One region of the Kitasatospora sp. NPDC028961 genome, then DNA from elsewhere that is predicted to be linked to it. Evidence: riboswitches for the same ligand, from Rfam matches in the RefSeq annotation. Region 1 holds a riboswitch; the other holds the start of a gene.
What was found. Region 1 has a riboswitch for S-adenosylmethionine ahead of thrC (threonine synthase). Riboswitches for the same ligand answer to the same signal wherever they lie in the genome.
Positions count from the first base shown of each region.

Region 1 (3,394 bases):
GATGCGGACGGTGGCGCTCATGGGGGATCTCCTCGGGCGGTGCGGCCGGGCGGCCGGTACGGGCTGCGGGGGCTGCGGACGGGTCAGGCGGACGCGAGGCCGGCGTCGCGGAACGAGGCCAGCGTCGGGCGGATGACGGTGGTCATCCCGGAGTCGGAGACGGCGTCCAGCGTCTTCAGGCCGTCACCGGTGTTGATCGCGACGGTCTCCTTGGCCGGATCCAGCTGTCCGGTCTCGACCAGCTTCTTCAGCACGCCGACGGTCACCCCGCCCGCGGTCTCGGCGAAGATGCCCTCGGTCCGGGCCAGCAGCTTGATCGCGGCGACCACCTCGGCGTCGGTGACGTCCTCGACCGCCCCGCCGGTGCGCCGGGCGATGTCCAGCACGTAGGGGCCGTCGGCCGGGTTGCCGATCGCCAGCGACTTGGCGATGGTGTCCGGCTTGACCGGCCGGATCACGTCCTGGCCGGCCTTGAAGGCCGCCGACACCGGCGAGCAGCCCGCCGCCTGGGCGCCGAAGATCCGGTAGGGCCGGTCCTCGACCAGGCCCAGCTTGATCAGCTCCTGCAGGCCCTTGTCGATCTTCGTCAGCTGCGAGCCCGAGGCGATCGGGATGACGATCTGCTCCGGCAGCCGCCAGCCGAGCTGCTCGCAGATCTCGTACGCCAGCGTCTTGGAACCCTCGCCGTAGTACGGGCGCAGGTTGACGTTGACGAAGCCCCAGCCCTCACCGGCCGGGTCGCCGATCAGCTCCGAGCAGAAGCGGTTCACGTCGTCGTAGTTGCCCTCGATGCCGACCAGCTCGCCGCCGTAGACACCGGCCATGACGACCTTGCCCTGCTCCAGGTCGTGCGGGATGAACACGCAGGACTTGAACCCGGCCCGGGCCGCCGCCGCGCCCACCGCGCCGGCCAGGTTGCCGGTCGAGGAGCAGGAGAGGGTCGTGAAGTGGAACGCGCGGGCCGCCTCGATCGCGCAGGCGACCACCCGGTCCTTGAAGGAGTGCGTCGGGTTGCCGGAGTCGTCCTTGACGTGCAGCTGGGCGGTGAACCCGAGCTCGCGGCCCAGGTTGTCCGCCTTCACCAGCGGGGTCCACCCCGGGTTGAGGTTCGGCTTGTCGGCCACGTCGGCCGGGACGGGCAGCAGCGGGGCGTAGCGCCAGATCGACGCCGGACCGGCCTCGATCCGCTTGCGGAGCTCCTCCGCGCCCTCGCTCCCGAAGTCGTAGGCGATCTCCAGCGGCCCGAAGCACTCCAGGCAGGCGAAGCTGGGACCGAGCGGGAACCGGGTACCGCACTCCCGACAGGACAGTGCGACGGCGGGACCGAGATCAACGGTCGCGGGGGCGGCTGCGGCGGTGTCGATAGCCATGATGGCGGAGGCCTCTCTCCTCATCTTCCCCGTGACGCGGGCGCGCCACAGGCCGGAATTGGCACCTGTCCCGCCGGGGCCGGAGGCCTGCCGTGCGAGAAGGTTGCCGGGACGTCAACGGGCCGTTCCCTCAGTCCCTCTGGATGAGCTCTGTGAAGTTGTGGTCCTGCTCAGCGACGACCCCGGCGTGCGAAGGTCCGATCGCTGTACGAAGACTGTATCCGAAGGCGTCAACCCTGAACGGGACCGTCCGCCACGCGAGATGCCCCGTCCCACCCCGATCCGTCGAGGAGAGTTCCGTGCCCGCCGAACCGACACCCGCGCTCCTCCCGAAGGCGGCGTCCTGGCTGCGCCGCCGCTCCTGGAGCGCGACCGACCGCCCGGTGGGCGCCCTGCTGGCGGCCAAGCAGGCGGCGGGTCGGGCCGGCACCGTCAGCGTGGTGCTGCCCGCCCTGGACGAGGAGGCCACCGTCGGCGACATCGTCCGCACCGTGCGCCGCGAGCTGATGGAACGCCTGCCCCTCGTCGACGAACTCGTCGTCGTCGACTCCGGCTCCGTCGACGGCACCGCCGCCGCGGCCGCCGAGGCCGGCGCCCGGGTCGTCCACCGCGACGACATCCTGCCCCGGCTGCCCGCCTCCCCCGGCAAGGGTGAGGTGCTCTGGCGCTCGCTGCTGGTCACCAGCGGCGAGATCGTCTGCTTCGTCGACGCCGACCTGCGCTCCTTCGACCCCACCTTCGTCTCCGGCATCATCGGCCCGCTGCTCACCGAGCCGGACATCCAGCTGGTCAAGGCCATGTACGACCGGCCGCTCGAAGTGACGAACGGCTCCGGCTCCGGCGACGCCGCCGTGGTCCCCTCCGGCGGCGGACGGGTCACCGAGCTGGTCGCCCGCCCCCTGCTCAACCTGCACTGGCCGGAACTCGCCGGTTTCGTCCAGCCGCTCGGCGGCGAGTACGCGGCCCGCCGCTCGCTGCTCGAACGGCTGCCGTTCCCCACCGGCTACGGCGTCGAGCTCGGCCTCCTGGTGGACGCCCTGGAGCTCGCCGGCCTGGACGCCCTCGCCCAGGTGGACGTCGGCGTACGCCACCACCGCCACCAGGACAGCCAGGCACTCGGGCGGATGGCCGCCACCATCTACCGCACCGCCCTGGAACGCCTGGACCGGACCCACCGGCTGAAGGCCTCCGCCGACCTGGTCCATCCGCTGCTCACCCAGTTCACCCGGGACCCGCGCACCACGGCCGGGCCCCCGGCCGGCGGCGCCGCCATCTTCACCCCGCACACCCATGCGATCACCGCGGAGGAACGGCCCCCGATGCACACCGTCCCGGAGTACGCCGCCCACCACGGCCACCAGGCCTGACGCCGGACGGGGGTTTGCCGACCCGGGCCCACGGCAACGTACCAACCATGGGCGATCTCACGACCGAACGTTCGAGTGCGACCGGTTCCGCCACCGTACTGGTGGCCTCCAACCGGGGACCGGTGTCATTCAGTACCGCGGCCGACGGCACCCTGAGCCTGCGCCGGGGCGGCGGCGGGCTGGTGTCCGGACTCTCCGCGATCGACGACCCGCATGCCGTCTGGGTCTGCGCGGCGCTCGGCGACGCCGACCGCCGGGCCGCCCGGGAGGCCCCCGACGGCCGCCTCGACCGGGCCGGCCACGACGTCGGCGGACAGGCCGTCCGGATGCTGGACATAGACCCGGAGACCTTCGCGGCCGCCTACAACGGCGTCGCCAACTCCACCCTCTGGTTCGTCCACCACCTGCTCTACGCCACCCCGACGGCCCCCTCCTTCGGCGCGGAGTTCCGCTCCGAATGGCAGTCCTACCGCGCCTACAACGCCGCCTTCGCCGAGGCCCTCGCCGCCGAGGCCGCGCCCGGGGCCGCGGTACTGATCCAGGACTACCACCTCTCGCTGGCCCCGGCCCTGCTCCGGACCGCCCGCCCCGACCTGCGCATCGGCCACTTCTCGCACACCCCGTGGGCCCCGCCCGAGTACTTCCGGCTGCTGCCGG
Region 1 is NZ_JBVHVO010000027.1:17,095-20,488, forward strand. It holds gene ACZ4UX_RS30395 (ubiquitin-like small modifier protein 1) at 1-21, opposite strand, end outside; gene thrC (threonine synthase) at 84-1,370, opposite strand; SAM riboswitch class I at 1,388-1,520, opposite strand; gene ACZ4UX_RS30405 (glucosyl-3-phosphoglycerate synthase) at 1,670-2,737, shown strand; gene ACZ4UX_RS30410 (alpha,alpha-trehalose-phosphate synthase (UDP-forming)) at 2,785-3,394, shown strand, end outside.

Region 2 (3,394 bases), on a different contig from region 1:
TCGACCGGGCGGACACCGCCTGGGCGATGGACCGGATCATGAGCGGCGAGGCCTCCGCGGTGCAGATGGCCGGCTTCATGGTCGCCCTGCGGGCCAAGGGCGAGACGGTGGACGAGATCGTCGGCCTGGTGGACTCGATGTACGCGCACGCCGAACCGCTCTCCATCCCCGGCCCGGCGGTCGACATCGTGGGCACCGGCGGCGACCGGGCGAAGACCGTCAACATCTCGACCATGTCGGCGATCGTCGCCGCGGCGGCCGGTGCCAAGGTGGTCAAGCACGGCAACCGGGCGGCCTCCTCGGCGAGCGGCTCCTCGGACGTGCTGGAGAAGCTCGGCGTCAATCTGGACCTCTCGGCCCGGCGGGTCGCCGAGGTGGCCGAGGAGGTCGGACTGACCTTCTGCTTCGCGGCCAGGTTCCACCCCGCGATGCGGCACACCGCCCCGGCCCGCAGCGGCCTCGGGGTGCCGACCGCCTTCAACACCCTCGGCCCGCTGACCAACCCGGCCAAGGTCACCGCGCACGCGATCGGCTGCTTCGACACCCGGCTGGCCTCGCTGATCGCCGGGGTGCTGGCCCGCCGGGGGTCCACCGCGCTGGTCTTCCGCGGCGACGACGGCCTGGACGAGCTGACCGTCACCACCACCTCCCGGGTCTGGATCGTGCGCGACGGCGAGGTCACCGAGACCTCCTTCGACCCGCGCGACGTCGGCGTCCGGCTGGTGGGCATCGAGGCGCTGCGCGGCGGGGACCCGGCGTTCAACGCGGACGTCGCGCGCCGGCTGCTGGCCGGGGAGCGCGGGGCGGTGCGGGACGCCGTCCTGATGAACACGGCGACGGCGCTGGTGGCGCTGGACCTCACCGACGCGCCGCTCGCCGAGCAGCTGGCGGCCGGGATGGAGCGGGCCGCGGCGGCCATCGACTCGGGCGCCGCGCAGGATCTGCTGCGGCGCTGGTCGGAGGCCACCACCCGGGTGTGAAGCGGCGGTCGGGCCCGCGGGGGGATGCCTCCCCGCGGGCCCTTCGCGCGTCCGGCGGGGGCGTCGCAGGGCCCCGGCGGTGGACCGCTGTCCGGATGGCGGACCCCTGTTTGACCACTCGGCGGACGCGACCTAGAGTCTTCGCCAGGTCATGAGTGACAGCGTCAAGCCCCAGCTGGCTGTCCGGCAACCCTCCGTCCGTGGCGGGGTGCCCTGGGTGAGGACCGGGTCTCGCGGCGAACCGTCCGCGTGACAAGCGCGGACGCCGGCTGACACGCACCTCCGGGGTCCTTACCCGTCGAAGGAGTGCACCCCCATGTCCGTCGCCACCGAGATCTGCGCCCCGCTCCCCGTCCTCGGCCACGACGTCGAGGTCCCGCTGGTCAACGGTGACAAGGTCACCTACGCCGCGCTCGACTACGCCGCCAGCTCCCCGGCGCTGCAGCGGGTCTGGGACGACGTCGCCGCCTACGCCCCCTACTACGGCAGCGTGCACCGGGGCGCCGGCTACCTCTCCCAGCTCTCCACCGACCTCTTCGAGCAGAGCCGCCGCACCGTCGCGGACTTCCTCGACCTGCGCGAGGGCGACCAGGTGGTCTTCACCCGGGCCACCACCGACTCGCTGAACCTGCTGGCGGGCGCCGTCCCGGCCGGCACCCGGGTCTTCGCCTTCGAGACCGAGCACCACGCCTCGCTGCTGCCCTGGCGCCACGCCGGGCTGAGCGTCACCTACCTGCGCGCCCCGCGCTCGCACGCCGAGGCCGTCGCCGCGCTGGACGCCGCGCTGGCCGGGGCCCCCGAGGGCCCCAAGCTGCTCTGCGTCACCGGCGCCTCGAACGTCACCGGCGAGCTCTGGCCGGTCGCCGAGCTCACCGAGACCGCCCACCGGCACGGCGCCCGGGTGGTGCTGGACGCCGCGCAGCTCGCCCCGCACCACCGGGTCTCGGTGCGCGAGCTGGGCGTGGACTGGATCGCCTTCTCGGGCCACAAGATCTACGCGCCGTTCGGCGCCGGGGTGCTGGCCGGCCGGGCCGACTGGCTGGACGAGGCCGAGCCGTACCTGGCCGGCGGCGGCGCCACCCGCACGGTCGCCCGGGAGGCCGACGGCTCGGTGGCCGTGCAGTGGCACACCGGCCCGGCCCGGCACGAGGCCGGCTCGCCGAACGTGATCGGCGTCTACTCCATCGCCTCGGCCTGCCGGGCCCTGACCGAGGCCGGCTTCGACGCGCTGGAGGCCCGCGAGCGGCAGCTGATCGCCCGGCTGAAGGCCGGGCTGGCGGAGGTCCCGCAGGTGCGCGTGCTGAACCTGTTCGGCGCGGACTCGGCCCGGGTGGGCGTGCTCTCCTTCGTCGTCCAGGGCTGGAACAGCTCGCACTTCTCGGCCGCGCTCTCCGCCGAGTACGGCATCGGGGTGCGCGACGGCCTGTTCTGCGCGCACCCGCTGGTGCGCACCCTGCTCGGCGACGAGGACGTGGCGCCGTCCGAGTGCGGTGCGCCGGAGGCGTCGCTGCCGGGGGAGCGCAGCCTGAACGCGATCCGGGTCAGCTTCGGCGCGGGTACCCCGGACGAGCACATCGACCGGTTCCTGACCGCCGTCCGCGAGCTGGTCACGGACGGCGCGGCCTGGAACTACCGCAACGAGGGCGGCCGCTGCGTCGCGGACACCCGGCGCGAGGGCTGAACGGGGGAGGCTACTCGCCCAGGCCGAGCGCGAAGGCGGTCTCCAGGTCGTGCTGGGAGTAGGTGCGGAAGGCGATCTGGGTCTCGGTGTGGGCCACGCCCGGAACCTTGTTCAGCCGGCCGGGGATCACCTCGGCCAGGTCGTCGTGCCGGCGCACCCGCACCATCGCCACCAGGTCGTAGCCGCCGGTGACCGAGTAGACCTCGCTGACGCCCTCGATGGCCGCGATCGCCTCGGCGATCTCCGGGATGCGGTCGACGCTGGTCTTGATCAGGACGATGGCGGTGATCACTGTTCGGGCTCCTTTGTGAGGTGCCGCCAGGGTATCGGGCGTCAGCGGGGCCGTCGCGAGGGGCGGGTGGCCAGCGTGCAGGCGTACAGGAACCCCGCCGAGAAGCCGACCACGTGGACCAGGTAGGCGACGCCCGGCCCCGCCGAGTGCACCGACCACCACTGGAGCGCGAACCAGAGGCCGAGCACCAGCCAGGCCGGGAACCGCAGGGGCAGGAAGAGCAGCAGCGGGACGAGCGTGGTCACCCGGGCCCGCGGGTGCAGCCTCAGGTAGGCGCCGAGCACGCCGGCGATCGCCCCCGAGGCGCCGATCAGGACCCGGGTGGAGTCCGCCGAGTGCGCCTCGGCCAGCGCGAAGCCGTAGGTGGCCAGCGAGCCTGCCGCCAGGTAGAAGAGCGCGAACCGGGCCCGGCCGAAGCGGGCCTCCACGGTGGGGCCGAAG
Region 2 is NZ_JBVHVO010000003.1:222,789-226,182, reverse strand. It holds gene trpD (anthranilate phosphoribosyltransferase) at 1-980, shown strand, start outside; SAM riboswitch class IV at 1,128-1,245, shown strand; gene ACZ4UX_RS08470 (aminotransferase class V-fold PLP-dependent enzyme) at 1,297-2,661, shown strand; gene ACZ4UX_RS08465 (Lrp/AsnC ligand binding domain-containing protein) at 2,672-2,953, opposite strand; gene ACZ4UX_RS08460 (rhomboid family intramembrane serine protease) at 2,995-3,394, opposite strand, start outside.
Region 2: it holds a riboswitch for S-adenosylmethionine, as region 1 does, so the genes downstream of both, ACZ4UX_RS08470 (aminotransferase class V-fold PLP-dependent enzyme) here and thrC (threonine synthase) in region 1, are expected to answer to the same signal.